One region of the Spongiibacter sp. UBA1325 genome, then DNA from elsewhere that is predicted to be linked to it. Evidence: predicted binding sites of a transcription regulator. Region 1 holds the regulator's gene; each other region holds the start of a gene.
The links. The regulator sigma-54, encoded in region 1, starts transcription at its own class of promoters, with help from an activator protein. The targets are predictions, from matches to a motif close to TGGCACANNNNTTGCNNT.
Positions count from the first base shown of each region.

Region 1 (7,632 bases):
ATGCGAGAGGCAAATGCGGTGCTGGTGGTCACGAATTTGGACGCAGCACGGGCGTGAAGGCCGAGTTTATTGATGATAGGAATTTGGATTTCTTGCATCGCCTTGTCCAGCCCAGGTTAGTGCTGAAGTTCGCGGTGGCGAACTTGCAGGCCAGGACAGGTGTCGCGAAGCGCCTTAGCCAGCTTTTCGGCCATGTATACTGAGCGATGTTGTCCACCCGTGCAACCGATCGCGATGGTGAAGTAGCTGCGACCGGCAGATTCTATCTCAGGCAGCCAGCGCAGCAGGTAAGTGAGTATGTCGCTATACATCTGTTGGACTTGCGGCTGGGCATCGAGGAAGTGCTGAACGGCGTCGTCGCGGCCGCTGAGGCTGCGCAGCGCCTCGTCCCAGTGAGGGTTGGGGAGCATGCGCAGATCGTAGACCTGGTCGGCATCAATGGGTAGGCCGCGCTTAAAGCCGAAGGACTTTAGTTGTAATGCCATGCGGCTAGCGTCGACGCCGAGAACGCGGTCACGTATGGTGGCGCGCAATTGATGCACAGTCATGTCGCTGCTATCGATGGTCAGCGATGCCTCGGCGACGATGGGCTCCAACAGCGCAGACTCTTGCTTTATCGCGTCGCTAAGCGGCTGGGAGTCGGTGCTCAGTGGATGCCGTCGACGGGTCTCGCTAAAACGCTTAATGAGCTTGTCGTCGCTGGCATCCAAAAAAAGAATACGCAAGCTGGCCAGGCTTCGAACTTGTTTGCACAGTTCTTGGAAGCGGGCGAGCTCTGTTTGTGAGTTTCTCGCATCGATACAGACAGCAACCTGCTGATGAACTTTCAGTGTGCTTTGAGAGAGTTCGGCAACGAGTGCGGGCAGCAGTGACACCGGCAGGTTGTCGATGGCGTAAAAGCCTTCGTCTTCGAGCTGGTGCAGCGCCGTGCTTTTGCCCGAACCTGAGCGGCCGCTGAGAATGATAAGCTTCACGCCTAGCTGGCTACCGCACGTTCATAAAGACTGCTGTCGCTGTCTGCGCTGCGAAGCTGCTGGCGGAAAGCGTCATCGTTGAAGGCGTTGGCCAAGCTTGCCAACACTTTAATGTGTTCGTCGTGTGCTTCGGCAGGGACGATCAACGCAAACACTAAGTCCACGGGTTGGTCGTCTATCGCTTCGAAGTCGATAGGCTCGGCAAGTTTAAGCAGCATGCCGGTAATTTCGGTGCACTGCTGGCTGCGACAGTGGGGAATCGCAACCCCGTGCCCGATACCGGTGCTTCCGAGTCGCTCGCGGGCGAGCAGTTCGTTGAACAGTTCGTCGGCGTTGAATTGCGCATTATCCTCACTGACAAAAATAGAAATTTGTTCCAGTAGGCGTTTCTTGCTGCCCACAGACGTACCGCAGTGGGTACGTCCGGGGCTGAGTATTGAATCAAGGGTCATGTTTACGTTTCCGGAACATCCCCGGGCCTTTAGTGGCCCAGGTTTTTCTCCTTGTGTTTAATAAGCTGGCGATCGAGCTTGTCGGTGAGGCTGTCGATGGCCGCGTACATATCCTCTGATTCACAGGTGGCGAACAGATCGGCGCCGGCCACATGTACGGTGGCTTCAGCTTTTTGAACCAGCTTTTCTACTGACAAGGTAACGTCGGTATTGGTGATATTGTCGAAGTGCCGTTGCAGCTTGGCGAGTTTGTTGTTGACGTAATCGCGAAGTGCCGGGGTAACTTCAACATGGTGACCACTGACGGTTATTTGCATATCTTGCTCCTTCATCGCTGAGAACATCCGGCGCCTCCCGGCGCGTTGTTTGGGCCTTTTGGGGCCTTATTAGACCAGTCTTTTCCGTTCGTTAGAGGGCGGAATGACTAGTGATTCCCTGTACTTTGCAATGGTTCGCCGGGCAACTTTGATGCCTTGCTCGGCCAACAGTTGGGTGATTTTGCTGTCGCTTAGCGGTTTTTTGGGATTTTCTGCGGCAATTAATTTTTTGATTAGTGCACGAATCGCCGTGGAGGAGCATTCTCCTCCGGTATCGGTCGAGACGTGGCTGGAGAAAAAATATTTGAGTTCGTAGATGCCTCTCGGGGTATGCATATATTTTTGCGTGGTAACCCGTGAGATCGTCGATTCATGCATGCTCACCGCATCGGCGATGTCGTGGAGCACTAGCGGTTTCATCGCTTCGTCGCCGTACTCCAGGAACCCGCGCTGATACTCAACAATTTTGGTGGCGACTTTCATCAGTGTTTCGTTGCGGCTCTGCAGACTTTTAATGAACCAGCGCGCTTCCTGTAGGTTGTCGCGAATATAGTCTTTGTCGCTGCTGGTGCCGCTGTCTTTGGCGAGCGATGCGTAGTGGCTGTTAATTTGTATTTTCGGGGCAATGTCCGGGTTTAACTCAACCAGCCAGCGGCCTTCTTTTTTGCTGACGAATACGTCTGGTACCACATACTCTGTTTCGTCGTTGCCCACGCAGTCACCAGGAGTGGGGTTCAGCGTTTGAATGAGTGCCAGGGTGTCGCGCAGTTGGTCTTCTTTTAGCCGGCAGCGACGCATGATTTGGTTGTAATCACGGTTGCCGAGCTGCGGCATGTGCTGCTCGACAATCTGCAGCGCTTCAGCCAGGTATGGGGTGTCTGGGGAGAGCTGCCGAAGTTGAATTAACAAGCATTCTTGAAGGTCCTGGCCGCCAACACCGGGGGGGTCAAACTGCTGGATGAGGTGAAGGACTGCATTCACTTCTTCTATTTCGATATTGTCGTCGTCGAAGGCGTCCACCAGCTCTTCGGGGCTGACGGTGAGCCGCCCCTTTTCATCGATCGCGTCGATGATGGCATCGGCGACGATGCGGTCAAGTTCTGAGAGCCGGCTGAGGTTGAGTTGCCAGCGCAGGTGGTCCTGGAGCGACTCTGAGCTGCCGTGGCGATAGTCATTGTTGTAGTCGTCGTCGGCGCTACCGGCCGCGGAGGAGCTTGGTGCAGAGCTTTGGTAGACGTCTTCCCACTGGCTGTCTACCGGCAAATCTTCGGGGATGTCGCTGCGCTCGGCCCATTCACTGTCGGCGTCGTTGCTGGGCGCCTCCTCAGCAGAGGTCGTTTTGCTGTCAGCCTCATTGGCGTTACTTTCGCTCTGGCTGTTGCTGCTCTGGGGTTCCGGGCTGTCGCTGTCTTCCTCTACTTCCAGCAGGGGGTTGGAGTCCAGTGCCGACTGAATTTCCTGTTGAAGGTCGAGGGTGGAGAGCTGTAATAAACGAATCGCCTGTTGCAGCTGGGGCGTCATGGTCAGCTGCTGACCGACTTTTAGCTGGAGCGATTGTTTCATAGGCAATGACTTCTACTACAACCATACCTGAGGGATTAAATGCCGTTATGTAGTCATAAACGACGATGCTTCAGGGTCAGTGTAGTCCCGCAGCCGCACCGCTGCAATAGGCGTTTAAAGCAATTGCTGTGCCGATTTTTTGATCAAAGGGTAAATGTGTCGCCGAGGTAGATGTCCCGCACGATTTGGTTGTTGAGTACGGCCTCGGCATTGCCCTCAGCAACGATGCGACCTTCGCCAACTATGTAGGCTTTTTCGCAGATATCGAGGGTTTCTCGCACATTGTGGTCGGTAATCAGGACGCCGATGCCGCGCGCCTGCAGGTGGCGAATAATTTGCTGAATATCGTTCACCGATATGGGGTCTACCCCGGCAAAGGGCTCGTCGAGCAGAATAAAACTGGGCTCGGTGGCCAGTGCTCGCGCAATTTCTACTCTGCGCCGTTCCCCGCCCGAGAGCGCCATACCCGGCGATTGGCGAATATGGGCAATGTGAAATTCTTGTAGCAGTGCATCGAGCTTTTCTTTGCGTTGCTTGCGATTCAGGTCGCTGCGGGTCTCCAATATCGCCATGATGTTGTCAGCGACGCTCAGCTTCCGAAATATGGATGCTTCCTGAGGGAGGTAGCCGACGCCGTGTTTGGCCCGACCCTGGATGGAAAGTGGTGTCAGGTCTTTGTCGTCGAGCTGAATGCGGCCACGGTCGGCGTTGACGATGCCGACGATCATGTAAAAACAGGTTGTTTTCCCTGCCCCGTTGGGACCCAACAAGCCGACTATTTCACCGCTGTTAATACTCAGGGAGACGTCTTTGATTACCTCTCTGCCTTTGTAGGCTTTAGCGAGGTTGCTGGCTTTCAATACGGGCATGTTAGCGGGGAGTCTCCGGGGTGTCGGGGGTGGTGCTTGGCGCGGGGCTATCGGTATCACTCACGCCCTGCTGAGGCTGTAGGGTCATTTGTACCCTGCCATCGAGTTTGTGGCTGCCGCCATCGGCAATGACCATTTGCTTGCGCCCGCTGTATACAATGCGATCGCCACTGATCTTTGAGCCTTGATGTCGGATGGTGGCATCTTTTTGCAGCAGGATTTCCTCGGCATTTAGGCTGTATTCTATGAGTCGAGCACTGGCGACCACGACGCCTTCCCCGGCGCGGGGTTGTTGCTCAAAATGGGCGGGGCTGCCATGGGCAATAACCTTGGTTACTTTTCTGTCAGCCTCGACAATAATCAGCTTGTCTGCACGAATAATCAGGCTGCCCTGCGACATATTGACGTTGCCCGTGTAAATGCCGCGATTGTTTTCATAGGTGGCTTTGTCTGAGCTGAGGTTGATGGCCTGGCGGCGATCATCGGGCAAGCCATGCACGCTGCTGGCGAGGCAGAGCAGGGCGCTAATAGCGAAGGTGGGTAGATTATTGCGGTTCATAGTATCCTTTTACCTTCGCGAGCAGCTCGACTTTCTCGTTAACGAGGTCGGCCGTCATGCCCTCCGACTGGGTTTCGCCATTGGGTAGTTGCAGTCGCAGTGGCTGATCCGTCGCAACCAGGCTTTGCTCCAGGTCAATGCTGAGTTGCTCTGTGTGGATTTGCGCTTCGCGAATTAAGTCTTCAACAACAACACTGCCACGCAACTGCAGTTGTTGGCCATTTTGTGACAGTGTGCCGGTAATGGCTTGCGCCGTCCACGGCCGCTGCTCGCCGATATTGCCGATGTAAAAGGGCTGATTGAGCTGGATGCTGCCCGAGGAAATCATGCGTTCGGCACTGTCTGCGCGCCAGCGGTATGCCACATTGCCGTCTTGGCGATATTTCAAGCCTTCGATGCCCTGGAGGTGGGAGTCAACGTCGGGGATGGCTTCGAAGCTGTCAGTCAGGCTCAATTTCCCGCTCTCACTAAATTGCGTGAGGTAGATCACGGTGCCCGCGATAGCGGCCAGTACCGATAGGACCGATGCAGCATTGATATTGAATGACGGCGCAGCCATTTACAGGAACTGCTCAAGTGCGTCGTTGAGCTTGCCTTGAGACATCAAAATAAGCTCGGCGATCTCTCTCACAGCGCCGCTGCCCCCCGCGGCACGCGTTTGCCAGTCGGCATGGCGTGCTACGAAGTGGTGACCATTGGCGACGGTAATGCCCAGGCCCGCTGCTCGAATCGCGGCTAAGTCGGGTAAATCGTCACCCACGTAGGCGATTTGATCGTAGCTTAGTTTGAGGTCTTGGCGCAGTTCTTCGAGTGCCGTGCCTTTGTCTTCCCTGCCTTGGTAGATTAACTCGATGCTCAGTTCTCGCGCGCGTCGCAGCAGCAGTTCAGAGGTTCTGCCGGTGATAATTGCGGGGCGGATGCCGGCGTCGCGCAGCAGTTTAATACCAAGCCCGTCAAGGATGCTGAACGCTTTCATTTCCTCGCCGCTATTGCCAAAGTACAGGCTGCCGTTGGTCAGTACGCCGTCGACATCCATTGCCAGTAGGGTGACCGTTTTTGCTTTTTCGAGAATGGTTTGCATGGTGTTCCCTGTTTTAGGCGACGCCGGCTTTAAGCAGGTCGTGGGTGTGGATCACGCCTACTGGCTTTGCGTGATCGTCCAGAGCGACCAAGACGGTGATTTTATTATCTTCCATAATGCGCAGTGCTTCTGCGGCCAGTGTGCCGGGCCTGATGCTGCGGCAGTTGGCGGTCATCACGTCGTCTATTTTCGCCTGGTGAATGTCAATGCCGCGGTCGATCGCGCGCCGCAAGTCGCCGTCTGTGAAAATACCCGCCAGGCTGCCGTCTTCATTGAGTACCGTGGTCATACCCAGCGCCTTACTGCTCATTTCCAGCAGGGCATCGCTGAGCTTGGCGCCAGTATTGATGTGCGGTATGGCTTCCCCGGTGTGCATAATATTGTCAATCTTCAGCAGCAGGCGTCGACCCAGCGCGCCGCCGGGGTGAGAGAAGGCAAAATCATCGGCGGTGAAGCCGCGGGCCTCCAGTAACGCGATGGCGAGCGCATCGCCCATTACAAGTGTTACGGTCGTGCTGGATGTCGGGGCAAGATTCAGTGGGCAGGCCTCTTGTTCTACGCCGACGTCGAGATGGACATCCGCGCTGCTGGCGAGCTCCGAGTTGGGCTTTCCCGTCATGGCGATCACGGGTACGGCCAGCAGCTTAAGCAGCGGGATCAGGGTGACCAGTTCTGCAGTTGACCCCGAGTTTGACAGGGCTATCACCACGTCGCCGGCGGTAATCATCCCCATATCGCCGTGGCTGGCCTCCCCGGGGTGTACAAAAAATGCGGGGGTGCCTGTACTGGCCAGGGTCGCCGCCAGTTTGTTGCCGATGTGGCCCGATTTACCCATGCCGGTGACAACGACTCTGCCCTTGCAGTTTAGAAGAAGTTCGCAGGCGCGATTAAAGCTGTCGTCGATACGCTCGCCGAGCGCGTCGACGGCGTCTCCTTCCATGCGAATAACGCGTTTAGCAGTGTCGAGATAAGAAGATGCCATCGTTGGGAGGAAACCTCGTTATTGCAATAATGCCGTTAAGCGGCGGCTAATTTTCGCTATGATAATTTCCAATGTGAAAAATTAACAGGTTTACCTCGTCGTCGTGCGGGGAGCCAATTCCGTAAACTGCTGTCTTAGCAAGGGTGTAGAGCAGGCTATTCGCGGTAACGCGGGTCGTGGCTTAACTATCGGAGATAAAAAAATGTTCAAACAAATGCTTTTGGCGCTGGGTTTGGTGATATTTGCGGGCGCCGTGTCGGCGGCTGACGCACAGCGCGGGCCTCATGAAGTGGTGGCGGGTACCACGCAGGAATTGATGAAAGTGATTGAAGAGGCGCGCGAGTACGTTGCCGAAGATCCGCAACGCTTTAACGACGAAGTGCGTCGAATTATGGATGAGGTTGTGGATTTCCAGAGCTTTGCTCGCGGGGTAATGGGCAAATACGGTAGTCGTGCGTATTACCAGAGCTTGCGAACCAAAGAGGAGCGCGAGCAATTTCGCGACAATGTGATTCGCTTTACCAAGAACTTCAAAGACGGTTTGATCAACACCTACGCAAAGGGTCTGCTTGGTTTCAACGGCAACAAAATAGAAGTACTTCCGCTGCCTGCTGATGCGGATTTGTCCGGTAGCGTCGGCGTGCGCCAGCACATCTACGGCGAGCGCGCTGAGCCCTATGAAGTTGTTTATACCCTTCGCCGTGGGCGCGACGGTAACTGGATGCTGCGCAACGTGATCATAGAGGGGCTGAATTTGGGGTTGATCTACCAAAACCAGTTCACTACCGCGGTGGCGACCTATGATGGCGACATTGATAAAGTGATCGACAACTGG
Region 1 covers NZ_DBTD01000001.1:26,864-34,495, forward strand. Annotated here, with positions in the region: gene B3K78_RS00135 (HPr family phosphocarrier protein) at 1-98, opposite strand, end outside; gene rapZ (RNase adapter RapZ) at 117-974, opposite strand; gene ptsN (PTS IIA-like nitrogen regulatory protein PtsN) at 977-1,426, opposite strand; gene hpf (ribosome hibernation-promoting factor, HPF/YfiA family) at 1,456-1,743, opposite strand; gene B3K78_RS00155 (RNA polymerase factor sigma-54) at 1,813-3,306, opposite strand; gene lptB (LPS export ABC transporter ATP-binding protein) at 3,450-4,175, opposite strand; gene lptA (lipopolysaccharide transport periplasmic protein LptA) at 4,177-4,734, opposite strand; gene lptC (LPS export ABC transporter periplasmic protein LptC) at 4,721-5,293, opposite strand; gene B3K78_RS00175 (KdsC family phosphatase) at 5,294-5,815, opposite strand; gene B3K78_RS00180 (KpsF/GutQ family sugar-phosphate isomerase) at 5,829-6,797, opposite strand; gene B3K78_RS00185 (MlaC/ttg2D family ABC transporter substrate-binding protein) at 7,000-7,632, shown strand, end outside.

Region 2 (7,632 bases), on a different contig from region 1:
GACGGCGAGGGCGGTGAGCAGGCGAATGCTGACGCCGGTAATCGCTCGGTTATTCGCAACTACGAAATCGAGCGGGTGCTTGCCCATAGCAGTAACCCAAGCGGCAGCTTGAAGAAACTCTCGGTCGCGGTGCTGGTGGACAATCACCGCCGCGTCAACGAGGCAGGGGAAGTCGTCGTGGAGCCCATGACCAACCCAGAACTTGAGCGCATGACGTTATTGGTGAAAGACGCCGTGGGCTTCGAAGAACAGCGCGGCGATCGGGTGACGGTGATGGCGGCAGATTTTCGCGAAACCGTAACCTTCGACGAAGAGGCGACGGGTCCTGCGATCTGGGAGCAGCCCTGGTTTGCGAATTTGGTGCGGCAGGTGTTGGTTGGCGTTGCCTTGCTATTCATCGTGTTTGCAGTGCTGCGGCCCAGCGTGAAAACCTTACTGCAACACAAGGCGCCCGCGCCGGTGGCGAGCACGGATGAGCCTGGAATAAGCGGCGAGCTGCAACAGCAGCCGGTGGCTGCTCTTGGGGCGCCGAACGCGGGGGGCTACCCTCAAGGCATTAGCTTTGAGCAGCAGTTAGGCGATGTTCGTGGAATGGTTGAAGAAGATCCGCGCCGCGTGGCGCAGGTCGTTAACAGATGGGTGACTGAAGACAATGGCTAATGCAAACGCCAGTGGCGCGACGGCGGCGCCAGCAATTCCCGGCTGTGAAAAGGCTGCGTTGTTATTGCTAATGATGGGCGAGAGCTACGCGGCCAAGGTGCTGCAACATATCTCGCCCGACGATGTCGAGCGTATCGGTTCGGCAATGGCAAATATTAAACGTGTTGATAACCAGCGAGCGGTGGAGGTTGTTAAGGACTTCCACGAGAGTGCGGCGTCTGAAAATTCGCTCGCGGTTGGCGTTCAGTCCTATGTTCGCAAGATGTTCACCAATGCCTTGGGTGAGCAAAAAGGCGGCAGTTTGGCCAAGCGCGTACTCGGCGACGAGGCTGGCAGTGAGATGGATGAACTGCGCTGGGTTGAGCCTGAAGCACTGATGCAAATGCTCAAAGACGAACACCCGCAAATGATCGCCATTACCCTCGCTCATCTGGAGCAGGAGCAAGCAGGAAAAGTACTGGCGCAGTTTCCCGAGGCGGTGCAAAACGATGTGGTGTATCGCGTCGCGAATATGAAAACGATTCCCGATGCGGCGATGACCCAGCTGCAAAATGTATTGAAGAAAAAACTGTCAGTAACGGCCAAATTAAAGAGCCGGGATATCGACGGTGCAGCGGCAGCGGCGGGCATTATCAACGGCTTGGACAGCGACGCCGAGACACGCATTCTCGATAGTGTTGCAAAAAATAATCAGGAGCTGTCGACCAAGATTCAAGACCTGATGTTTGTCTTTAGCAACCTGATTAACATCAGTGACAAGGGCATGCAGCAGTTACTTCGTGAAGTGTCTTCTGACCTGCTGCCAATTGCCTTAAAAGGCGCCTCAGAAGAGGTGCGCGAAAAAATTCTGCGCAATATGTCCAAGCGCGCACGAGAGATGTTAGTCGACGATATGGAAGCGCGTGGGCCAATAAAAATCAGCGAGGTTGAACAGGCGCAAAAAGAGATCCTCACGATCGCGCGTAGCCTGGCCGATAGCGGCCAAATTGATTTGGGTCGCGGCGGTGATGACTACATTTAAGCAGCGACAGGCTGAGGTGGAACGGTGACAGCGGGCTTCCAGCAATTTATTCCCAGAGACGTCGAGACGCCGGTGGCTGAGCCACCAGTCGACCAGACAACGCGACCAGCCAACAGTTGGCAGCTACCTGAAATGCGCGGTGGCGCCAGCAATCGTAGTCGGCCGGCCCCAGCGACTGACGCGCCAGCGGCGCTCGCCGATGAGGTCGTTGACGAGCTGGCCGCGCTGCGTGAGCAAGCGCGACAGGAAGGCTTTGCCAAGGGTGAGGCCGAAGCGCGTACGCTGCTCGCTGAACAGAGCCAACAACTGCAGTTGGCAATGGCGGCGCTGCGCGAGGCGCAGGCCTGGCTAGAGGGCGAGGTGCAACAAGAGCTCATATTGCTGGCCCAGGAGTTGGCGCAGGCGCTGATTGCGAAAGAGATCGACGCTGATCCCGAGATTGTAACCCTGGCGGTAGAGCGTGCTGTTGCCATGCTGCCCTCGGCAGAGGGACATATTCAGCTGCAACTGCACCCCGCGGATGCGCAGCTGCTCAGGGACCACGCGGCCGTTGCCGAGCCACTCGCAGCTGCTTGGGACATTAGCGAAGATGCTGATATTCGCCGTGGCGGCTGCGTGATCAAAAGCCGAACCTCGCAGGTGGATCAGCGCACCGACAAGCGCTTGCAGGCCTTGCTTGAACAGGTACTCGTTGATGAATCTGGTCAAAACTAAAGCCGAAACACAACACGCTCTGGTCTCGCAACTGCGTGGCTTGCGCGAGCGCTTACATCACATTGAAGACACCGAACCCGCGGCTGAGGGTCAGTTGCGGCGTATTGTTGGCACTTTGCTAGAGGCCGAAGGCTGCAAGGCCGCTATCGGTGCCTATTGCGAGGTGGAGACCCTCGACGGCCAGTGGCTGGAAACCGAAGTGGTTGGCTTTGCCAGCGATCATCTGTTGCTAATGCCCACCGGCGAACTCCGCGGGGTGATGCCCCACGCCCGGGTGAGGCCGATTCGTAAAAGCTCCAACATCGCCGTCGGTGATGGCCTGTTGGGCAGGGTGATCGACGGCGCCGGCGAACCGCTGGACGGTCGCGGCCCGCTGCGCTGCAAGCAGCAGCGCCCGCTAAATTCTCCCCCGATCAATCCACTGGTCAGACGCCCCATACACCAGCCCCTGGATGTCGGTGTGCGAGCGATAAACGCCATGCTTACCGTGGGGCAGGGGCAGCGACTGGGTCTGTTTGCCGGCAGTGGTGTGGGTAAGAGTGTGCTGCTGGGAATGATGACGCGTTACACCAATGCCGATGTGGTGGTGGTTGCCCTGATTGGTGAGCGCGGGCGCGAAGTGAAGGATTTTATCGACAATATTCTCGGCGGCGATGAAATGCGCAAAGCCGTGGTGATCGCAACACCTGCCGACCACCCGCCGCTGATGCGTTTGCGGGCAGCGTGGCTCGCCAGTGCGGTGGCCGAACACTTTCGCGACCAGGGTAAGCAGGTGTTATTACTGATGGATTCGCTAACGCGCTTCGCGCAAGCTCAGAGGGAAATTGCCCTGGCGACCGGAGAGCCGCCAGCTACAAAGGGCTACCCGCCATCGGTGTTTGCTCGCTTGCCTGCCCTGGTAGAACGGGCAGGCAATGGTCGAGAGGGGGGGGGCTCCATCACGGCGTTTTATACCGTGTTGGCAGAAGGGGATGATCAAAACGACCCTATCGTCGATTCTGCCCGGGCAATTTTGGATGGACACATTGTGCTGTCCCGAAGTTTGGCGGATGCGGGGCATTTTCCCGCGATTGATGTAGAGCGTTCGGTTAGCCGCGCGATGAACGACATTACCGACAAGGCTCATCAGTCGATGGTGCGTCAGCTGCGGCAGCTGATTTCGCTGTACCAGCAAAATCGCGACCTGATTAGCATAGGTGCCTACCAGCGTGGTACCGACAGTCGAGTCGATCAGGCAATAGCGCTGTGGCCACGCATACAGGCGTTTTTGCAGCAGGATTTTGATGAGTCGGAGGGCTTTGACCAATCCCTCGATAAACTCGCTGAAATTGTCACCTTCAATGATGACAGCAATATGCAGGACACTATCGTTCAATAGTGCACTGCGCCGGTAACCGGGGACGTTCGCTATGAGTCATGCCAAGAAGTCACAACGCCTCAAGCCCGTGCAGGAATTTGCCGAGCGCGAAGAGCAGGAAGTGGCGCAGCGCTATGCCGCGGTTCAACAGCAGCATCAGCAACAGCGAGATAAATTGACCGAGCTACAGCAGTATTACGACGATTACCGTCGCTCGACGGAAAGTCGTCACTGTGACCTTAAGCATCTCCAGGAAAGCCGCCTGTTTCTCTCCCGCCTGGCGCAGGCCATTCGTCAGCAGAGCGATACAGTGGCGCGCTGCGCCGCGCAGCTCGACGACATACGCCAACAATGGATGACCGCGCGCCAACACAGTATGAGCATGGAGCAGCTGCTGGAGCGTTATAAGCGCGTCGAGCGTCGAGAACAGGATGCTCGCGAGCAGCGAGAGAGTGACGAGCTGTCATCGCAACGCTTCGTGTGGCGCCAGCGTCACGCCTAATCTGAACGGGCCAGTCAGCCTTACTATTATTCCCTCTATCCTACCCCTTGCTCGGGCTTTGATACTCACGCCGACCAATCGCTTTGCGGAGCCATTGTGCGCGGTATGCCGAAAGTCCGCATTGGCACATCAATTGCTGTAATCCACTCAGTGACGATAACTTGGCAGCCGCCATTATCGCTGTGTCGACGCCATGCGGGACGTTTCCGCGCAGGGCTATCGGACAAAATGGGATGAAAATATGAATACTGTACAGGCCATTTTTGCATCACTTACCCCATCTGCTGCGGGAACATCGCCGGACCTGGAGGGCCTGCCTCTGAGCGACGGCGACGCCTCGCCGCTAGCGGCTTTCAGCGATTTACTAGCCGCGCAACAAACGCCTGACGCGCCGATTGACGGGATTAGTTTCGACCATTTGTCCGCTCAGGCGCTGGCGCGATTGGCGGATGACGAGGCCGAGCTGCCGAGCCCTCAGGATGAATTAGTTCAGTCGTCTGATTTACTGAAGACCGATGGTGGTGAGGGCGGCCAGCCCTTGCCGCTATTCGGCCAATCGTTGCCGCAGAGCAGCAGTGTGCTGCCGCCGCAGTTATCCTCTTTTGGCGCGGTGGCTGAAGCAATTCGCAGCCAGCGTCCTGTTGCGCAGAACATAGAGGCGCCAGTGGTCGATGCAGCAAGTATCTCGCCCAGTACGCCGGTTAGTCCATCGCCCGGTGCATTGCAGGCCAAGCCGCAAATACCCAGTGCTGCCATAGCTGCGGACCCGGCTGCTCAACATGCTGCAGCGTCAATGGCGTCGGCGCCCATAGTGAATGCGCCGGTGACGCCGCGTATCGCCAGCGCGCCACCGGCCATTGAGGTAGCGAGTGTCGATGCGGGTGCCGACAGCCTGGAGTTTGCAGATCTAACGCGACAGTTAACTATCCGACCAGCGCCGCCAGTTGATCGGGCGGCCGTTCAGTTCACCATTAGTCAAAACCCCATTGACGACCCCGCGTGGAGCCAAGCGGTGGCATCGCGCATACAGTGGATGGGCAGTACCGGAACGCAAACCGCACAACTGCAGCTGAACCCGGAAGAGCTGGGAGGCATTCACGTGCAGTTGAGTATGCAGGGCGACAAGGCGTCGGTGCAGTTCCAAGCTCAGCACAGCGAAACCAGCGAGTTGATCGAACGTTTGATGCCGCGGTTAACTCAGGCAATGGAACAACAGGGCATGCGCCTGGAAGAGGTCAAGGTGAGTCACCAATCCGCTTGGGCCGACGCACAGCAACAGCAGCAAAGTCAGCAGTTTTCTGACCGCGCTCAGCGCGGCGTGGTGCATTTCTCCGGCGATGCGGAGCCCGCTAGTGAGCCAGAGGCCAGCCGAGAAGACAGCGCGCCTAGAGGAGCCCCAAGAGGGGATTCGGCGGTAGATGACTATGCGTAGCTAACCCCGGCATAGTTAATTCCGACTTAGCACTCCCCAGCGTAGTGAATGCTAGCGCTGGAGAATTTTCTCGCGCCTGTCGCCACCGCTACGGTGTAGACAGGCGCCGACCTGTCTGAACGCCTTCTCTTCACTTGCCGCCAATGGGCGGCCGTTGGCCTGCCAAATTCTTGGCGCGAGGGCCTGAAGTTGACTTAACCTTATGAAATAAAAGCAAAAAAATATCTGGCATAGCCTTTGCAATTTTCTCTCTACGCGACGTGTATTCGTTGGTTTTTTGGCATCTCACCGGTGAGAGAGAAGGGCAAAACACAATGTTTAAAAACAAATTCGTATTGATTGGCTTGGTCGTTGTGCTGCTGGCGGCAACCGCAGGGGGAACGTGGTTTGTGATGCGCGGCAGTAATGAACCTGCTGCAGAGGCAGAAGCTGCCGCACCGGCCGTGAAGGCGCCGATCATTCACAGCCTGTCACCTTCATTTGTGGTCAATCTCTTTAATGAGCGGTCTACGCGCTTCTTGCAGGTAGACGTTGAGGTTATGAGCCGCGATGAAGAAGTAATCTCAAAACTTGAAGACTACGAAGTTCGCATTCGCCACGAACTCATCATGATGTTCAGCAGTTTGACGAAGGAAATGATTAACAGCCTCGAAGGCCGCAAGGAAATACAGGCCAAGACAGTGGCGACCATCAACAGTGTGCTCGAAGCGGAAACCGGCAAGGGCGGCATTGAAGATGTGTATTTCACCAAATTTGTGATGCAGTGAGGGCGCTGCCATGAGCGGTGTACTGGACCCCGAAGAACTCGAAGCGCTGATGGACGAAGAGCCAAAGGCGAGCGACGACGGCAAATACAACCTCGCGCGACAGGATTACGCCGTTCAGCGCCTGATCCCCACCTTGTCGCTCATTCAATCCCAATTTGGCAACGCGGCGGTTGAGCGTGTGCGAGAGTTTGTTAGCAGCGTTGAGAGCATTCGCACCGATCGCATTACGGTGATGAAATTCGACGAGCTGCAAAACACGCTACCCGCGCCCTGCAGCATTTCATTGATCTCGGGTATGCCGCTGAGCAGCGACTTATTGATTGCCTTTGAGTCGGAGCTGGTCTTTAACCTGGTGGATCGCTATTTCGGCGGTCATGGCGGCGAAGCCGATGCCGCGCGGGAGCAGTTTTCCACATCCGAAATCAGCTTTATGGAAATTCTGGTCGGCGCATTGCTACCGGATATCGCGGTGGCGTGGAAGTCGGTGATGAAGTCTGCCCCCGCGGTGTCCAGCCAGTGTACCGACCCGCGCTTACTCGAAGGCTTTAACGAAGCGGACTCACTGGTCGCGACACGATTCGAGGTTTCCATTGGCGAATTTACCGGCGGGCTGTGGTCGGTGGTGCCCTGGAGCGCCATTGATGCCGTACGCGACAGCCTGGCAGACAGCGGCGCATCCACAGGCAAGAAGCCCGCCAGTGAAGAGTGGCGCAGCCGTCTTTCGCAGCGGGTGGAGGAAGCGCCGGTTGAGCTGGTTGCCCAGCTTCCCAAAACGCAGTTGAGCCTCCAGCGTGTTGCAAACCTTAAGAAAGGCGATGTGATCCCGCTGGTCAGTGCCGAGGATGTGCTGCTCTGCGTGGCCGGGCAGGCGCTATTGAAAGGGCATTTTGGCAGTCACCAAGGTCAACTGGCCGTGCAGATTACAGGTTCTGCCTGCGCCAAGAAACCGATGCAGGAAGGGTAGGAAAGGACTATGGCAAACGATTTGAATCTGGACAAAATCCTCGACGTCAATGTGGATGTATCGGTGGAAGTCGGCCGGACGCGCATGAGCATTCGGGATATCAAAGCGCTCAATCAAGGCGCGATTATCGAACTGGATCGGGCGGCCGGCACCCCCTTGGACGTGCTGGTAAATGGCACCTTGGTGGCGCGTGGTGAGATCGTCGTCGTCAAAGA
Region 2 covers NZ_DBTD01000006.1:183,666-191,297, forward strand. Annotated here, with positions in the region: gene fliF (flagellar basal-body MS-ring/collar protein FliF) at 1-660, shown strand, start outside; gene fliG (flagellar motor switch protein FliG) at 653-1,681, shown strand; gene B3K78_RS06665 (FliH/SctL family protein) at 1,706-2,395, shown strand; gene fliI (flagellar protein export ATPase FliI) at 2,376-3,773, shown strand; gene fliJ (flagellar export protein FliJ) at 3,805-4,254, shown strand; gene B3K78_RS06680 (flagellar hook-length control protein FliK) at 4,496-5,686, shown strand; gene B3K78_RS06685 (flagellar basal body-associated FliL family protein) at 6,001-6,453, shown strand; gene B3K78_RS06690 (flagellar motor switch protein FliM) at 6,464-7,417, shown strand; gene fliN (flagellar motor switch protein FliN) at 7,427-7,632, shown strand, end outside.
Region 2: the regulator sigma-54 is predicted to act here: its motif matches at 5,913-5,930, upstream of B3K78_RS06685 (flagellar basal body-associated FliL family protein).

Region 3 (7,632 bases), on a different contig from region 1:
CCGAGCTGGGTAGGCGGGCGCTTTTCCGTTTGGTCTGGCTTTGGCCTTATCGTCGCCGCCAACTACGGCTGGCCCTGCTTCTCGGAAATATTATTAGGCGGCGCGGAAGTTGACGAGCACATGGCAAGCAGCAGCCTCGAGAGCAACCTGCCCGCTACACTCGCGCTATTGGATGTGTGGTATCGCAACAGCTGGAATATCAGCTCTCACGCCATCCTGCCCTACTGCAACCGCCTCAAGCAGCTCCCCGACTATCTCCAGCAGCTGTTTATGGAGAGCGCCGGAAAAACGGTGGACCGTAGCGGCGACGCCCTGCCGCAACAGAGCGGCGGCGTAATATGGGGTAGCGAAGGCACCAATGGCCAGCATTCCTTCCACCAATTACTCCACCAGGGCAGCGACATCATTCCCTGCGACTTTATTGCCGCGCTCAAAAACAGTGGCAAAGCTCTCGACCAACAGCAAGCCTTACTCGCGAACTGCTTTGCACAAAGCCTGGCGCTTATGCAGGGCAAATCTGCCAAAGAGGTGGAGCAAGAGCTACTACGGGACGGCTTCAGCCCTGACGAGGCAGCACAACTTGCCAAACATAAAGCCATGCCAGGCAACCGCCCCAGTACCACAATTTTGATGGACGAGCTCAGCCCCCGCGCACTCGGCAATTTGATCGCGCTGTACGAATATCGACTGATCTGCGCGAGCTTCATCTGGGACATCAACCCCTTTGACCAATGGGGGGTAGAACTTGGCAAGCAGTTAAGCCACCAACTACTGGGGAGCCTCCGAGGCGACACAGACAGCGACACCACCCCCGACAGCTCGACAGCGCAACTCATCGAGCGAGCCCGACGCGCCAATAGCTAATAACCGGACGCACTCACCACAGAAACAAAAAAGCCGGGCTATGCCCGGCTTTCTAACAAGCAACAGAAACCGCGCTTATAGCTGGGTTAGCAGCTCCTCAGTTTTCTGCTTCATCAGCGCCATGTCCGCCTCACTCTCAACGTTCAAGCGTACAACCGGCTCGGTGTTGGACATGCGCACATTAAACCGCCAGCCGTCAAAATCCATACTCAGACCGTCGGTATAATCAACGCTGCTTGCCTGCTCGGCATATTTTGCTTCAATGGCAGCAATACTGGCGCGCGCATCGTCGACCTCGCGATTAATTTCACCACTGCAGGGAAACTTGGCAACGCGCTCTTCGACCAGCGACGACAAGGCCGCAGACCTCACCGACATCAGCTGAGTAACCAGCAACCAGGGAATCATGCCACTATCGCAGTAAGCAAAGTCCCTGAAGTAGTGGTGGGCACTCATTTCACCGCCGTAGACCGCATTTTCCTTGCGCATTCGCTCTTTAATAAAGGCATGACCGGTTTTGCTCTGTACCGCCTCGCCGCCGCGCGCCTGAACAATATCGACGGTGTTCCAGGTTAAACGCGGGTCGTGAACCACTTTTTCGCCTGGAGCATTCAGCAGGAAAGTCTCGGCAAGCAAGCCCACAACGTAATAGCCTTCGATGAACTCGCCGCGCTCATCGAAAAAGAAACAGCGATCAAAGTCACCGTCCCAGGCAATACCCAGGTCAGCACCGTGCGCCTTAATGGCATCAATAGTGGGTTGACGATTCTCCACCAAAAGAGGGTTCGGCACGCCGTTCGGGAAGTTGCCATCAGCTTCGTGATGAACACGAATAAATTCAAACGGCAAATGCGGTTCCAACAGATCAACCACACGCCCAGCGCCACCATTACCGGCATTGACGACGATTTTGAGCGGCTTGAGGGCAGATACATCTACGTAGCTCAACAAGTGCTCGACATAGGCCGCACTCGTATCAAGCGACTGAAGCTGGCCACGCACCGCTGCCGGGGCTGAAAATTCGTTCTTCTCAGCAAGGGCTTTAATATCCAACAGGCCAGTGTCGCCGCTGATTGGCTTCGACTCCTCACGCACGAACTTCATGCCGTTATAATCTTTGGGATTATGACTCGCGGTGACGGCAATACCGCCATCCATTTCTGCATGCGACGTGGCAAAGTAAATTTCTTCTGTTCCACACAGGCCGATGTCGTACACATCGACCCCTGCATCGCGCAAGCCGTTAGAAACGGCTGCTTTTATTGCCTCACTACTCAGGCGAATATCGTGCCCAACGACAACCTTCTTCGGCTTGATCACTTCAGCAAAGGCGCGACCAATGCGATAGGCAATATCTTCGTTGAGCTGATCGGGGATGCGACCGCGAACATCGTAGGCCTTAAAACAGCTTAGTTCTTGCACCATGAATCAACCCTGCCCGTCTTGATAGATGTTTTCGTAGACGTAGTTTGTCGCTTCGATAAATCCGGGCACGCTGCCGCAGTCAAATCGGCGGCCTCGGAATTTATACGCCAGCACGCAGCCGTTTTGCGCCTGGGTCATCAGTGCATCTGTCAGCTGAATTTCGCCGTTTTTACCCGGAGGAGTGTCGCGCAAAATATCGAAAATATCGGGCGTTAGAATATAGCGACCAATAACCGCGAGGTTACTCGGCGCGTCTTCAGCCTTGGGCTTCTCAACCATATCTTTTACTCGGTAGAGGCCACCACCCATATCATCGCCAGCAATAACACCGTATTTCTCGATGTTCTCCATTGGCACTTCCTGGATGGCGACAATGCTACAGCGGAACTGGTTATACAGCTTCACCATTTGCGCCATCACACCATCTTCGCCCGGATTCACGCACAGGTCATCGGAAAGAATAACGCCGAAGGCCTCATTGCCCACCAGGCTTTCACCGGTAAGAATGGCGTGCCCCAAGCCTTTCATTTCGCGCTGGCGCGTCATCATAAAAGTGCCTTCGCTCAACACTTTCCGAATACTGGTCAGGTAGGACTCTTTGCTGGTGCCCGCTATTTGGTTTTCAAGCTCAAAACTAATGTCGAAGTGATCAGCAATGGCGCGCTTACCGCGACCCGTTACCAGAGCAATTTGCTTAAGCCCCGCCTCAATAGACTCCTCAACACCGTACTGAACCAGTGGCTTGTTGACGATCGGCAGCATTTCTTTGGGCATCGACTTCGTCGCGGGTAGGAAGCGGGTACCGTAGCCGGCAACCGGAAAGAGACATTTCCTGATCATATTACTTGTGCATCCTGTGTTTTTTTTGAAATAGCTCAGTCCGTAACGAGCCTTGTGAACGAATTTTCCCAGCAGTGCAGCAGATTCGCAATCACCGCGTAGCCTACTTTGCCCTGCTTACCAAATTATTACAGCAATGATCAGGCCAATGTTGACATTTTTGTGTGCTCAGCAGGCCCTTATGCTACTATGCGCGCTACAAATTTCTCACTGGCAAGTCTTTTTCTTATGTCTCTTACCCATAAAAATAGCTTTACAAAAGAAGAACTCATTGATTGCGGCCAAGGCCGGCTCTTTGGCCCGGGCAACCCCCGCCTTCCCGTCGACAATATGCTCATGTTAGACCGCATCACGCATATTAGCGGCGAAGGTGGCGAATACGGCAAAGGCCAACTGATCGCCGAGCTCGATATCAACCCCGACCTATGGTTTTTCGACTGCCACTTTGTTGGCGACCCGGTCATGCCCGGCTGCCTGGGGCTCGATGCCATGTGGCAGCTGGTGGGCTTTTTCCTCGGGTGGCGCGGCAACAGTGGCAAAGGCCGCGCGCTGGGTGCCGGCGAAATTAAGTTCACTGGACAAATTTTACCCGACACCAAACTCGTTACCTACACACTCAACTTCAAGCGACTCATTGAACGCAAACTGGTTATGGGTATCGCCGACGGCGAGGTCGCTGTCGACGGGAAAGTTATCTACACCGCTAAAGATCTGCGGGTTGGCCTGTTCAAAGACGACGCCAGCTTCGCGTAATAACAATGCCACTAGCGTGGCAAACAAGACTCACTGACAGAACAAACATACGCTACGAGGTAGACATGAAACGTGTTGTAGTTACGGGGATGGGTATCGTCTCCAGCATTGGCAACGACATCAAACAAGCTTTGGCTTCGCTCCAAAATGGTGCATCCGGCATCACACATAACGACACCTACAAAGAAATGGGCTTTCGCAGCCATATTTCAGGCTCCATTAAAGACCTGGATTTAAAAGCCCACATTGATCGCAAGCAACTGCGCTTCATGGGCGACGCGGCAGCCTATGCTTACATCGCCATGCAAGAAGCGATTGCCGACTCCGGACTTGAAGACAAGGATATCGACAACGAGCGTACTGGCATTATTGCCGGCTCTGGTGGTGCCTCTTCCGCCAACCTCATTGAGTCTGCCGATACACTGCGCGAGCGCGGCGTAAAACGTATTGGGCCCTACCGGGTTACCCAAACCATGGGCAGCACCGTATCTGCCTGTCTGGCCACCCCCTTTAAAATAAAAGGTGTGAACTACTCTATCTCTTCAGCTTGCGCCACCAGCGCACACTGCATTGGCAACGCTGCTGAACTGATTCAGCTGGGCAAACAAGATGTTGTTTTTGCCGGCGGCGGCGAAGAAGAACACTGGTCGCTGAGCTGCCTGTTTGATGCCATGGGCGCGCTGTCTACGAAGTACAACGACACCCCCCAGCAGGCCTCCCGACCCTACGACGCTAACCGCGACGGCTTTGTTATTGCTGGCGGTGCCGGCATGATCGTTCTGGAAGAACTCGAGCACGCCAAAGCGCGCGGCGCAAAAATTTATGGCGAATTAGTCGGCTACGGCGCCACCTCCGACGGCTATGACATGGTTGCCCCGAGTGGCGAAGGCGCGGCGCGATGCATGCGCCTGGCCCTGCAAAATGTCAGCAGTGAGGTCGACTACATCAACTCACATGGCACCTCGACGCCGGCCGGCGATATGCAGGAACTCAAGGCCATTAAACAGGCCTATGGCGAACACCCCATCCCCGTTATCGGTTCAACCAAGTCACTGGCTGGGCACTCTCTGGGGGCTACCGGCGTTCAAGAAGCCATCTTCTCGCTACTGATGATGCAAAATAACTTCATTGCCGCTTCCGCCAATATCGAGGAGCTGGATTCGGAAGCCGCCGGCATTCCAATTGCGACAGAAAAGCGCGAAAACGTGACGCTCAATACCATTATGTCTAACAGCTTTGGCTTTGGTGGCACTAACGCGAGCCTGGTGTTTAGTCGAGTTAACGACTAACCCAAAAGCACTTGTGCATAAAAAAGCCCGCTTCTGCGGGCTTTTTTGTATGCCAAGTACGGTTATTCTTTTCGCTCTAGGCACCCAACTCAGCGAAAGAAAGACAATCGATAACCTCTCCACGCCCAAAGGTCGTACCCGGCGGCACAATTGCCAATGCATTCGCCCACGCCACTGAACTTAGCGCCCCGGAGCTTTGCTGCGGATGCAAACTCAGCACGCCCCCCTTCAGGCGCACACGCAGATACTCCTGCCGACTACCTGGCTTTCGCCATTCGAAGTCCGCCGTCGCCTGAACGACGTCGGGCATCGGGTCGCTGATGCCTTGCATGGCCAACAAATACGGCCTGACGAGCAGGCAAAAGGTGACAAAACTCGACACCGGGTTGCCCGGCAAACCAAAAAACGGCACGCCTGCAATTCGGCCGTAGGCCAGGGGCTTACCCGGCTTAATCGCCAGTTTCCACACCTTGAGCTCACCCAAGCGCTCTATCTGCGCCTTAACATGATCCTCCTCACCGACAGAGACACCACCACTGCTTATTACCACATCGGCCAACTCAGCCGCTTGAGCCAAGGCCCCCGCAGTCGCCACTGCCGTATCGGGGATAATTCCCAGGTCGATAAGCTCACCGCCCATTGCTGAAATCAGCGCAGCCAGCATCGGCCGATTGGAATTATAAATTTGCGCTGTGCCGAGCGCCTGGCCGGGCTCTCGCAATTCATCCCCGGTCGACATCAAGGCAACTTTTAAGCGTTTGCCAACGCGACAGGCCGGCACCCCAACGGAGGCCAACAAGCCGAGGTCCGCGGCGCCTAGCTTGCGACCGCGTGCTACAACAACAGCCCCCTTAGCGATGTCCTGGCCACACGGGCGAATATGCTGGCCAGATACTGGCGTTATCGCAATCTCAACGCCCTCATCGGATCGCCGGCAATCCTCCTGAGCAACAACACAGTCTGCCCCCGGCGGGACAACCGCACCGGTAAAGATTCGCGCCGCGGTTCCCGGCAGCAAGGCATCGGGGGCATGGCCCGCCGCTATACGCTGGCTGATAGGCAGGGCCCGCCCTTCGGCAAGATCAGCGACCCGCAATGCGTAGCCGTCCATCGCGCTATTGGCCGCCGGCGGCACATCTGTTGCCGCGACAATATCCTCCCGAAGAATGCGCCCAAATGCGGCATTCAGATCACAGCACTCATCCCCACACAGGCTCGCATCTGCCAGTAACTCAGCCTGTACGTCCGCCACCGGGCGCAGCGCCATTATTAGTGACCTCTACGAGTAGTTAACACACCCACAAAATTGCAGGGGCGATGACGGCTATCGAGCTGCTCCGCGATAAGCCGCGTCCACGCGGTTCGGCACGCCCCCGTAGAACCTGGCATGCAAAATATCACGGTATTATTAGCGAAGCCGGCAAGGGCTCGCGACTGGATGGTCGACGAACCAATTTCCTCGAATGACACGGCGCGAAAAACCTCGCCAAAGCCTTCAATGTGCTTGTCAAAAAGTACCGATACCGCCTCTGGCGTGGAGTCCCGCCCAGAAAATCCGGTACCGCCAGTGACCAGCACAGCGTCAATGTTTTCATCGGCGATCCAAGCGGATAGTGCAGCGCGAATTTGATAAATATCGTCTTTCACGATCTGCTTATCCGCCTGCCGGTGACCGGCCTCTTGCAGAGCAGTACATAGGTAGTGCCCAGAGCTATCAGAAGCCTCATCTCGGGTATCCGATACGGTCAGCACCGCGATCGACAGAGCTGAAAACGCGTCAGAGGCGCTCATCGCAATCATCCTCACAAAGGGTTTTAATCATTTTTGGCAACCAGGATCGCCACGCTAATTGCTTAATACCGAAATTACGCAATAAACGCTCACAGCGGAGTACCCGCGAATCCGTTACCCACCCCCAGCCATCGCCATCAATTGAAATATCGGGGGGAGTCGCCAGATATTGCCCGGCATGAGCGTAGGCCACTTCGGCAAAAGCATAGGCGCTAGTGGCACCGCTGCTTTGATAGTGATAGATACCCCGGCACAGCGCACCACAGGAAAGCTGGTCAATCATTGCCGACAACACCCGGGCAAGGTCACCAACCGGCGTCGGAGCACTCTGCTGAGAATCATCAAGACCAAGCGCTTGGCCCGCTTTAAGCGCCTTGATAAAGGCGGACAGTAAATTATCACCGTCGGTCGCAATAAGTGGCCCCGTGCGCAGGATAAGCGCCTGCAAGGGCGCGGATAGCAGCTGCTCTTCCATTGCCGCCAGACGGACAGCATCCTGACCTTGAGGAGCTGGGGTGGCATTTTCTGCCACCGGCTCTTCGCGATCCAATGCCGCGACAACCCGGGCATCACTCAGCCCCAAATAACACCGCAGTTTCGGACCTACAGCACTTATTAGCTCCGCCTGAATATCAACGACGGCGTCGGTGACGGGTTCGCCCGGTGTTAA
Region 3 covers NZ_DBTD01000004.1:36,492-44,123, reverse strand. Annotated here, with positions in the region: gene pgi (glucose-6-phosphate isomerase) at 1-864, shown strand, start outside; gene B3K78_RS03140 (phosphohexomutase domain-containing protein) at 940-2,289, opposite strand; gene galU (UTP--glucose-1-phosphate uridylyltransferase GalU) at 2,293-3,129, opposite strand; gene fabA (bifunctional 3-hydroxydecanoyl-ACP dehydratase/trans-2-decenoyl-ACP isomerase) at 3,358-3,882, shown strand; gene fabB (beta-ketoacyl-ACP synthase I) at 3,948-5,171, shown strand; gene B3K78_RS03120 (molybdopterin molybdotransferase MoeA) at 5,248-6,438, opposite strand; gene moaB (molybdenum cofactor biosynthesis protein B) at 6,441-6,962, opposite strand; gene B3K78_RS03110 (sugar nucleotide-binding protein) at 6,949-7,632, opposite strand, start outside.
Region 3: the regulator sigma-54 is predicted to act here: its motif matches at 3,260-3,277, upstream of galU (UTP--glucose-1-phosphate uridylyltransferase GalU).

Region 4 (7,632 bases), on a different contig from region 1:
GAGACCACTCACTAAACTCTCGGCATATCAGCTGCGCTCCCTGCGCGGCGAGGCCGGGATGTCTGTCTCGGCCTGTTTCTTTCCTGCTGCTGTGGTGAATGCGCCATGTTCCATATTGCTTTGCACGAACCCAAGATCGCGCCGAATACCGGCAATATCATTCGCTTGGTGGCGAACAACGGCTGCCATCTGCATTTGATCGAGCCCATGGGCTTTGACTTGGAAGAGAAAAAACTGCGGCGTGCGGGATTGGATTACAGCGACATGGCGCGGGTTAGCCGCCACGCCGACTATGCCGCGTTTTGCGAGGCGGTGGCGGGGCAACGCATTTTTGCGCTGACGACCAAGGGGCAGCGCAACTATGCCGAGGTGGCATTCCAGCCCGGCGATGTGTTGCTGTTCGGTTCTGAAACAGCGGGCTTGCCCGCTGAGATTCGCGATGAACTCGGTCCGGATCACTGCCTGCGGGTGCCCATGATGGAGGGCGCGCGCAGCTTAAATTTGTCAAATACGGTGGCTCTGGTCAGCTATGAAGCATGGCGCCAGCAGGGGTTTGCCGGCGCGCTTCGGTAGCGGTATTGCGCTAGCCAGGACTACTCGTCTTCATCGCCACCCATATCCAGTTCTTTGATTTTGCGGGTGAGGGTGTTGCGCCCCCAGCCGAGTAAGTTGGCGGCATCGCGACGTCGGCCGTGGGTGTGCTTGAGCGCCGTTTCGATCATGATTCGCTCAAACTCCGGTACCGCGCGATCCAGCAGCTTATCCCTGCCCAGTAGTAATTCTTGGTCGGCCCAGCGGCGTAAATTCTCCTGCCAGTTTGCCGCGGGGGCCGCTTCGCTGTCGCTGTGCTCCAGCAATTCGGGGGGCAGGTCATTAAGGTGAATCTCCCGTCCCGATGCCATCACCGTTAGCCAGCGGCAGGTGTTCTCCAATTGCCGAACGTTGCCGGGCCAATCGAGTTGGCTGAGGTATTCCTCGGTGTCGGGCAGCAGGCGCTTGGGCTCGACATTGAGTTCATTGCCGGCAATGGTAAAGAAGTGCTGCATCAGTTTGGGAATGTCTTCCCGGCGCTCGGCAAGTTTGGGGAGGTGGATGCGGATAACGTTTAGGCGATGAAATAAATCCTCGCGAAAGCTGTTGTCTTGCACCAGCTTTTCAAGATTTTGGTGGGTGGCCGCGATAATGCGAACATCGACTTTCACCGGGGTATGCCCCCCCACGCGGTAGAACTCACTGTCGGCGAGTACCCGCAACAGGCGGGTTTGGGTTTCGGCGGGCATATCGCCTATTTCGTCCAGAAAAAGCGTACCGCCATCGGCCTGCTCAAAGCGTCCGCGACGCTGGGCAGTGGCACCGGTGAAGGCCCCTTTTTCGTGGCCAAAGAGTTCCGATTCCATCAGGTCCTTGGGGATCGCAGCCATATTCAGCGCGATAAAAGGTTTGCTGGCCCTCGGGCTGTGGCGGTGGAGGGCCTGGGCGACAAGCTCTTTACCGGTACCGGATTCGCCGTTAATCAGTACCGTGATATTGGACTGGGACAAGCGGCCAATGGCGCGAAACACCTCCTGCATCGCGGGTGCTTCGCCGATAATTTCGGTGCTCTCCAGCGGCACTTCCTCGGGCAGTGCCGGGCGGTTTTTATTGGCGTGTTGCAGGGCGCGCTGGGTTGTTGCCAATACCTCGTCGACGTCAAAGGGTTTGGGCAGATATTCAAAGGCGCCGCCTTGATAGGAGGCAACGGCGCTATCCAAATCTGAATGGGCGGTGGTAATAATCACCGGCAAACCGGGGTGGATGTCGCTGATGCGCGACAGCAGTTTTAGGCCATCGATACCCGGCATGCGGATGTCGCTGATCACCGCGTCGGGCACCCCCGACTCCAGCTGAGCAAGCAGGGCATCGCCATTTTCGAAGCTGCGGGTTTCAATGCCGGCCTGGTTGAGGGCTTTTTCGAGTACCCAGCGAATCGATTTGTCGTCGTCGGCAATCCATACGGTGTTGCTATAGCTCATCGGTTTTGCTCCACGGGTATAAACAGCGAAAACTCCGTGCGACCGGGTTCGCTGTGGCATTCAATAAGGCCTTGGTGATGGTTGAGAATGGACTGTGAGATCGACAGCCCAAGCCCAGAGCCGTCGGCGCGGCCGCTGATCATTGGCAGGAATATCGACGGAGCCAGGTCTTCGGGTATGCCCGGACCGTTATCGATAATGTCCACGCGGCACACCAGTCGGTGGCGGTGAGAGCCAATGGTAAATTGGCGCAGCGTTCTGCTGCGCAGGGTAATTTGTGCGCCGCCTTCAGGAGGGGATTGTTTCAGCGCCTGAAGGGCGTTGCGGACGATGTTGAGTACCGCCTGAATTAATTGCTCGCGATCGCCAATGATGTCCGGGATGCTGGGGTCGTAATCGCGGATGATGCTTAACTCGTCGCCTCCCTCAACTTCCACTAGCTGGCGCACGCGCTCCAGCACTTCATGGATATTGGTGGGCAGCTGGTTGGGCATCTTATTGGGCCCCAGCATATTGTCGACCAGGTTTCGCAGGCGGTCGGCCTCTTCGATAATGATGTTGGTGTAATCGTGCAGGCGCGGGTCGTCGAGTTCGCGTGCCAACAGCTGTGCCGCACCGCGCAAGCCGCCAAGCGGATTTTTCACTTCGTGGGCGATGCCGCGCAGCAGCGCTTTGCTGTTTTGCTGGGAAGATAGCAGGCCTTCTTCGCGACTGATGCGAAGTAGTCGATCCAGCGGCTGCAGCTCGATGATAAGAGACGTTCGCGGGTGTTCCACAATCGGCGTTACCGCGTAGTCCACCGTGATTTCGTCGCCGGAGCGCAGGGTTAATACTGTTTCCCGTTTAGTGAACGCCTCGCGGTTGTTGATGGCGTCCAACAGTTTCACAACGGTGTCTTCGTCTTCGTGAAAAAGGTGGGTGATGGCCTCGCCGTGGATGCGCTGGTCGGACACCGCCAGCAGTGACTCTGCCGCCGGGTTGATATAACTCACGGTGAGGTTGGGCTCGACCAGTAGGATCGCCGTTTTCAGGTTGTCGAGTATGTGGTGGTGCAAATTCGCTGGGGGCATGGGCTCGCCACTGTCTTCATTATGGTTCATTGCAAAGCAATAATTAGGCCAGTGCCCCGGAATGGGGGCGTTGTTATTGAGTGAGCGCCAATTGGGCGTTGTATATGGCGTGGCGCGGTGGTGCGTCGCTGGGGCTGGCCCCGCGATGGCGCGCAAGGCCGCCGCTATTGTCTTAGTGTGCACCAATATGGTGCTTGGTGTATAGCTTGGCTGGAGGGTCAGTTGTTTGGCCAGTGGGCCACGACTGAAACAGTGTCTCGACTCAGCTTTTCCCCGTTTGGGCCGAGGACTTCTGCGCTGATTTGGTGCCGGCCGCGGTTCAGGCGCTCAATGCGTGCAGAGGTGGCGCTTCCCCGGCTAAGGGTTTTGCCATTGACGGCGATGCGCAGGCTTTCGTCGCCGCGCAGGGGGCGCTGGAGCTTTACATTAACGGTGGTGGGAATGCGGCCATTGGGGAATACCTGGCCGTCGCGCGGCTGGATGATTTGTACCTTGATTGAGGCCGGTACGGGGGTGGCATGGCGGTCCAGCTTGGTCGGTGGTGGCGGCGACACAGCCGGCGTGGTGTTTACCGGGGGTAGATCGACCGGGCTGCCGCCGTCGCGGGGAGAGTCACTGTAAACGGTGCGACCCTGTTCGTCGGTATGACGATAGATTTCTGCATGCAGTGGGCTGCAGAGTACGCTCGCTACGCAAATAAGGCTCAGCAGACGATACATAAAAAGCCCTCGCTATCACTTTTCTGTAGTGTGCGACGAGTTGATAGGCGCGGCAAGGTTTAAAAAATGACAGGCAAAAAAAAGCCCGCCGAAGCGGGCTTTTTCGCACAAGGCGTATTAAACGCTGTAGTACATGTCGAACTCAACAGGGTGAGTTGTCATGTTCAGGCGCTCGATTTCCTCAGACTTCAGCTGGATGTAAGCATCGATCATGTCGTCGTCGAATACGCCGCCAGCGGTCAAGAAGGCGCGGTCTGCATCCAGTGCTTGCAGCGCTTGCTCAAGGCTAGACGCAACAGTCGGGATTTCAGCCGCTTCTTCTGCAGGCAGGTCGTACAGATCTTTGTCTGCCGCATCGCCAGGGTGGATCTTGTTCTGGATACCGTCAAGGCCAGCCATCAGCAGGGCCGCGAATGCCAGGTAGGGGTTCGCAGAGGGATCTGGGAAGCGAACTTCTACGCGGCGTGCTTTCGGGTTAGTGATGAATGGAATACGGATAGACGCTGAGCGGTTACGTGCTGAGTAAGCCAGCATAACCGGTGCTTCAAAGCCGGGAACCAGGCGCTTGTACGAGTTAGTAGACGCGTTGGCAAAGGCGTTGATCGCGCGAGCGTGCTTGATGATACCACCAATGTAGTACAGTGCTGTTTCAGACAGGCCGCCGTAAGCGTCGCCAGTAAACAGGTTTTGGCCGTCTTTGCTCAGTGACATGTGCACGTGCATACCGCTACCGTTGTCGCCGACAACTGGCTTGGGCATGAAAGTAGCGGTCTTGCCGTAGGCGTGAGCGACGTTGTGTACGCAGTACTTAAGTACCTGTACTTCGTCAGCTTTTTTCACAGCAGAGTTAGGGCCAACACCGATTTCACACTGACCAGCAGTACCTACTTCGTGGTGGTGTACTTCAACTTCCAGACCCATGTCGGTCATTGCGTTACACATTGCTGCGCGCAGGTCGTGCAGGCTGTCGACGGGTGGTACGGGGAAGTAACCGCCTTTAACGCCAGGACGGTGACCGGTGTTGCCTTCTTCGAAGCTGTTGCCAGAAACCCAGGCGGCTTCGTCAGAAGAAATCGCGTAGCTCGCGCCTTCCATTGCCACTTTCCACTTCACGTCGTCAAACACGAAGAACTCGGGCTCGGGGCCAAACAGAGCGCTGTCGGCGATGCCGGCAGAGCGCATGTAGTCTTCGGCGCGCTGAGCGATAGAGCGTGGGTCACGGTTGTAGCCCTGCATAGTAGAAGGCTCAACAATGCCGCAGCGAATGATGATAGTGGGCTCGTCGGTGAAGGGGTCGAGAACAGAGGCCTCGTCGTCTGGCATGAGGATCATGTCTGACTCGTTAATGCCTTTCCAGCCTGAGATCGATGAGCCGTCGAACATTTTGCCTTCTTCGAAGAAGCCCGCGTCGATTTCGCTCACCGGCATGGTGACGTGTTGTTCTTTACCTTTAGTGTCGGTGAAGCGCAGGTCCGCCCACTTCACGTCATTATCGGCGATTAACTTCAGAGTGTTCTCTGACATTCTTAACATCCTCCAATATAGAGTCTTGTAGTCGATTCGGCGTGGCCGAAAGCAGTGGCGATTATAGGTTCATTGCCGCGTGCCGCATAGCGGCATCTGCATAGAACCGAAAGTAAACACGCATATGCGCTGCGGGCCGTGGCGCCGCTGTTTCTGTTCGAAATTTATAGAGCAATATGCGTGCCATATTTTTGTGCTGGTTTTTTGTTCAAAATCCGAGCGAAAAACCCACTTTGCCTGAAAACTGTGCGTTTTGCCAAAAAATGCGCACCAATATAGTGCTTTGGTGTTTCATCTTGGTGCGTAGTCGGGGTTTCTGCGGAGCTGAAGCGTTTTAAGTGAACCGCTATAATGCCCGCCCAGCTATCTCCGTGGTGCCACAATGAAGTTCATCGTAAAGCTCTTCCCTGAAATTATCATCAAGAGCAAGCCTGTTCGCAAAAAGTTCATCAAGCAGTTGCGCGATAACCTGCGCAAGCTGCTGATCCCGATTGACCCTGAACTCCATATCGTTCGTGAATGGGACCGTATCACTATTGAAACCCAGTGTCGTGCCGACGCCGATATTGCGGCGATATTGGCGGTATTGAGCAATACCCCGGGCATTGCTCATGTCATCGAGGTGGCGGAGTACCCCTTGGTAGATGTGCACGATATCTATGAAAAGGTCCGGGATGCTGTTGGTGATAGCTTGCGTGGCAAAACCTTCGCAGTGCGCTGTAAGCGCACGGGTGATCACGACTTCAACTCCAATGAGGTGGAGCGCTACGTCGGTGGCGGCCTGAACCAGTATTCAGAAACTGGGGGGGTGAGGCTCAAGGACCCGGATGAAGTCGTGCGCGTTGAAGTGCGCAAGAATCAGTTCTTTGTCGTTAAGCAGCGACACGAAGGCTTGGGGGGCTACCCCATTGGCACCGTCGACTCCGTCGTCAGCCTGATTTCCGGTGGCTTTGATTCCACGGTGTCCAGTTACATGACAATGAAGCGGGGCATGCGCACGCATTTTTGCTTTTTCAATCTCGGTGGCCGTGAGCACGAGGTGGGGGTGAAAGAAGTCGCGCTGTATCTCTGGCAGAAGTTCGGTGCTTCGCATCGAGTAAAATTTATCAGTGTGCCATTTGAAGATGTTGTCGCCGAAATTTTGAAGAATGTTGAGAACTCACAGATGGGGGTGATTCTCAAGCGCATGATGTTGCGCGCTGCCGAACAGGTGGCGGCCGAGCTGGAGGCGCCAGCGCTGGTGACCGGAGAAGCGGTGTCTCAGGTGAGTAGTCAGACGCTAACCAACCTCTCTGTGATCGATCAGGTAACCGATACCCTGGTATTGCGCCCGCTGATCACCACCGACAAGCTGGACATTATCAATACCGCGTCCAGAATTGGCACCGAGCAATTTGCCGCGAATATGCCTGAATACTGCGGTGTGATTTCTGTGAAACCCACCACGCGTGCGCGCCCGGAGCGGATTGCTGCGGAGGAAGAGAAGTTCGATTTTTCAGTGCTTGAGCGCGCGGTTGCCAGTGCCAGATATATCAACATCGACAAATTGGCAGATGAAGAAGTCAGCCATACCGAGGTCGAGGTGCTGCCGATTCCCTTGGCTGAAGCCGTGGTGCTGGATGTGCGCCATCCCGATGAAGTTGACCGCAAGCCGCTCAGGTTGGAGCGCAATCGCGTGGCGTGCATGCCCTTTTATGAATTGCATAAGCGCTGCGTTGAGCTCGATCGCGACACGGTCTACCAGCTGTATTGCGACAAGGGGGTGATGAGTCGTCTGCATGCTGCACACCTGCTTGAGCAGGGTTATGACAACATCAAGGTGTATCGCCCCTCATGACTATCTACACACAACCGCCGTTATTTGATGTCGAGATAGCACCTCGCTGGGCCGATCAAGACAGCCTGGGGCATATCAATCACGTGCAGTACTTCTCTTATCTTGAAGAGGCGCGAGTGCACTGGCTGCGCTCCGAGGAAATGCTAGCCCTGGGCGGCTTTCGGCTTGTGATTGCGGCCATCGCTTTGAATTACCGGCAGGAGTGGCGGCACGGCCGATCGCTGCGGGCGCGCGCCTGGGTTACGCGAGTGGGGAACAGTAGCTTTAGTTTGCGGCAAGCGCTATTTAGTGACGATGGTGAGCAGCTGGTGGCAGAGGGCGATGCCACCCTGGTGCATGTGAATGAGGATCACCGGCCGGAGGCTATTTCTGCTGCTGCCAGGGCGGTACTGGCGCGGTCGCTGATCGAAAGCTAGCGCTTTTGCCGTGTCAGGGCGTAGCCAAATTGAAGTTATACAGTTTGAAGCGTT
Region 4 covers NZ_DBTD01000011.1:58,034-65,665, reverse strand. Annotated here, with positions in the region: gene secB (protein-export chaperone SecB) at 1-15, shown strand, start outside; gene B3K78_RS16120 (tRNA (cytidine(34)-2'-O)-methyltransferase) at 106-573, shown strand; gene ntrC (nitrogen regulation protein NR(I)) at 594-2,012, opposite strand; gene glnL (nitrogen regulation protein NR(II)) at 2,009-3,082, opposite strand; gene B3K78_RS16105 (DUF4124 domain-containing protein) at 3,301-3,801, opposite strand; gene glnA (glutamate--ammonia ligase) at 3,919-5,325, opposite strand; gene thiI (tRNA uracil 4-sulfurtransferase ThiI) at 5,708-7,162, shown strand; gene B3K78_RS16090 (acyl-CoA thioesterase) at 7,159-7,578, shown strand; gene B3K78_RS16085 (hypothetical protein) at 7,592-7,632, opposite strand, start outside.
Region 4: the regulator sigma-54 is predicted to act here: its motif matches at 5,494-5,511, upstream of glnA (glutamate--ammonia ligase).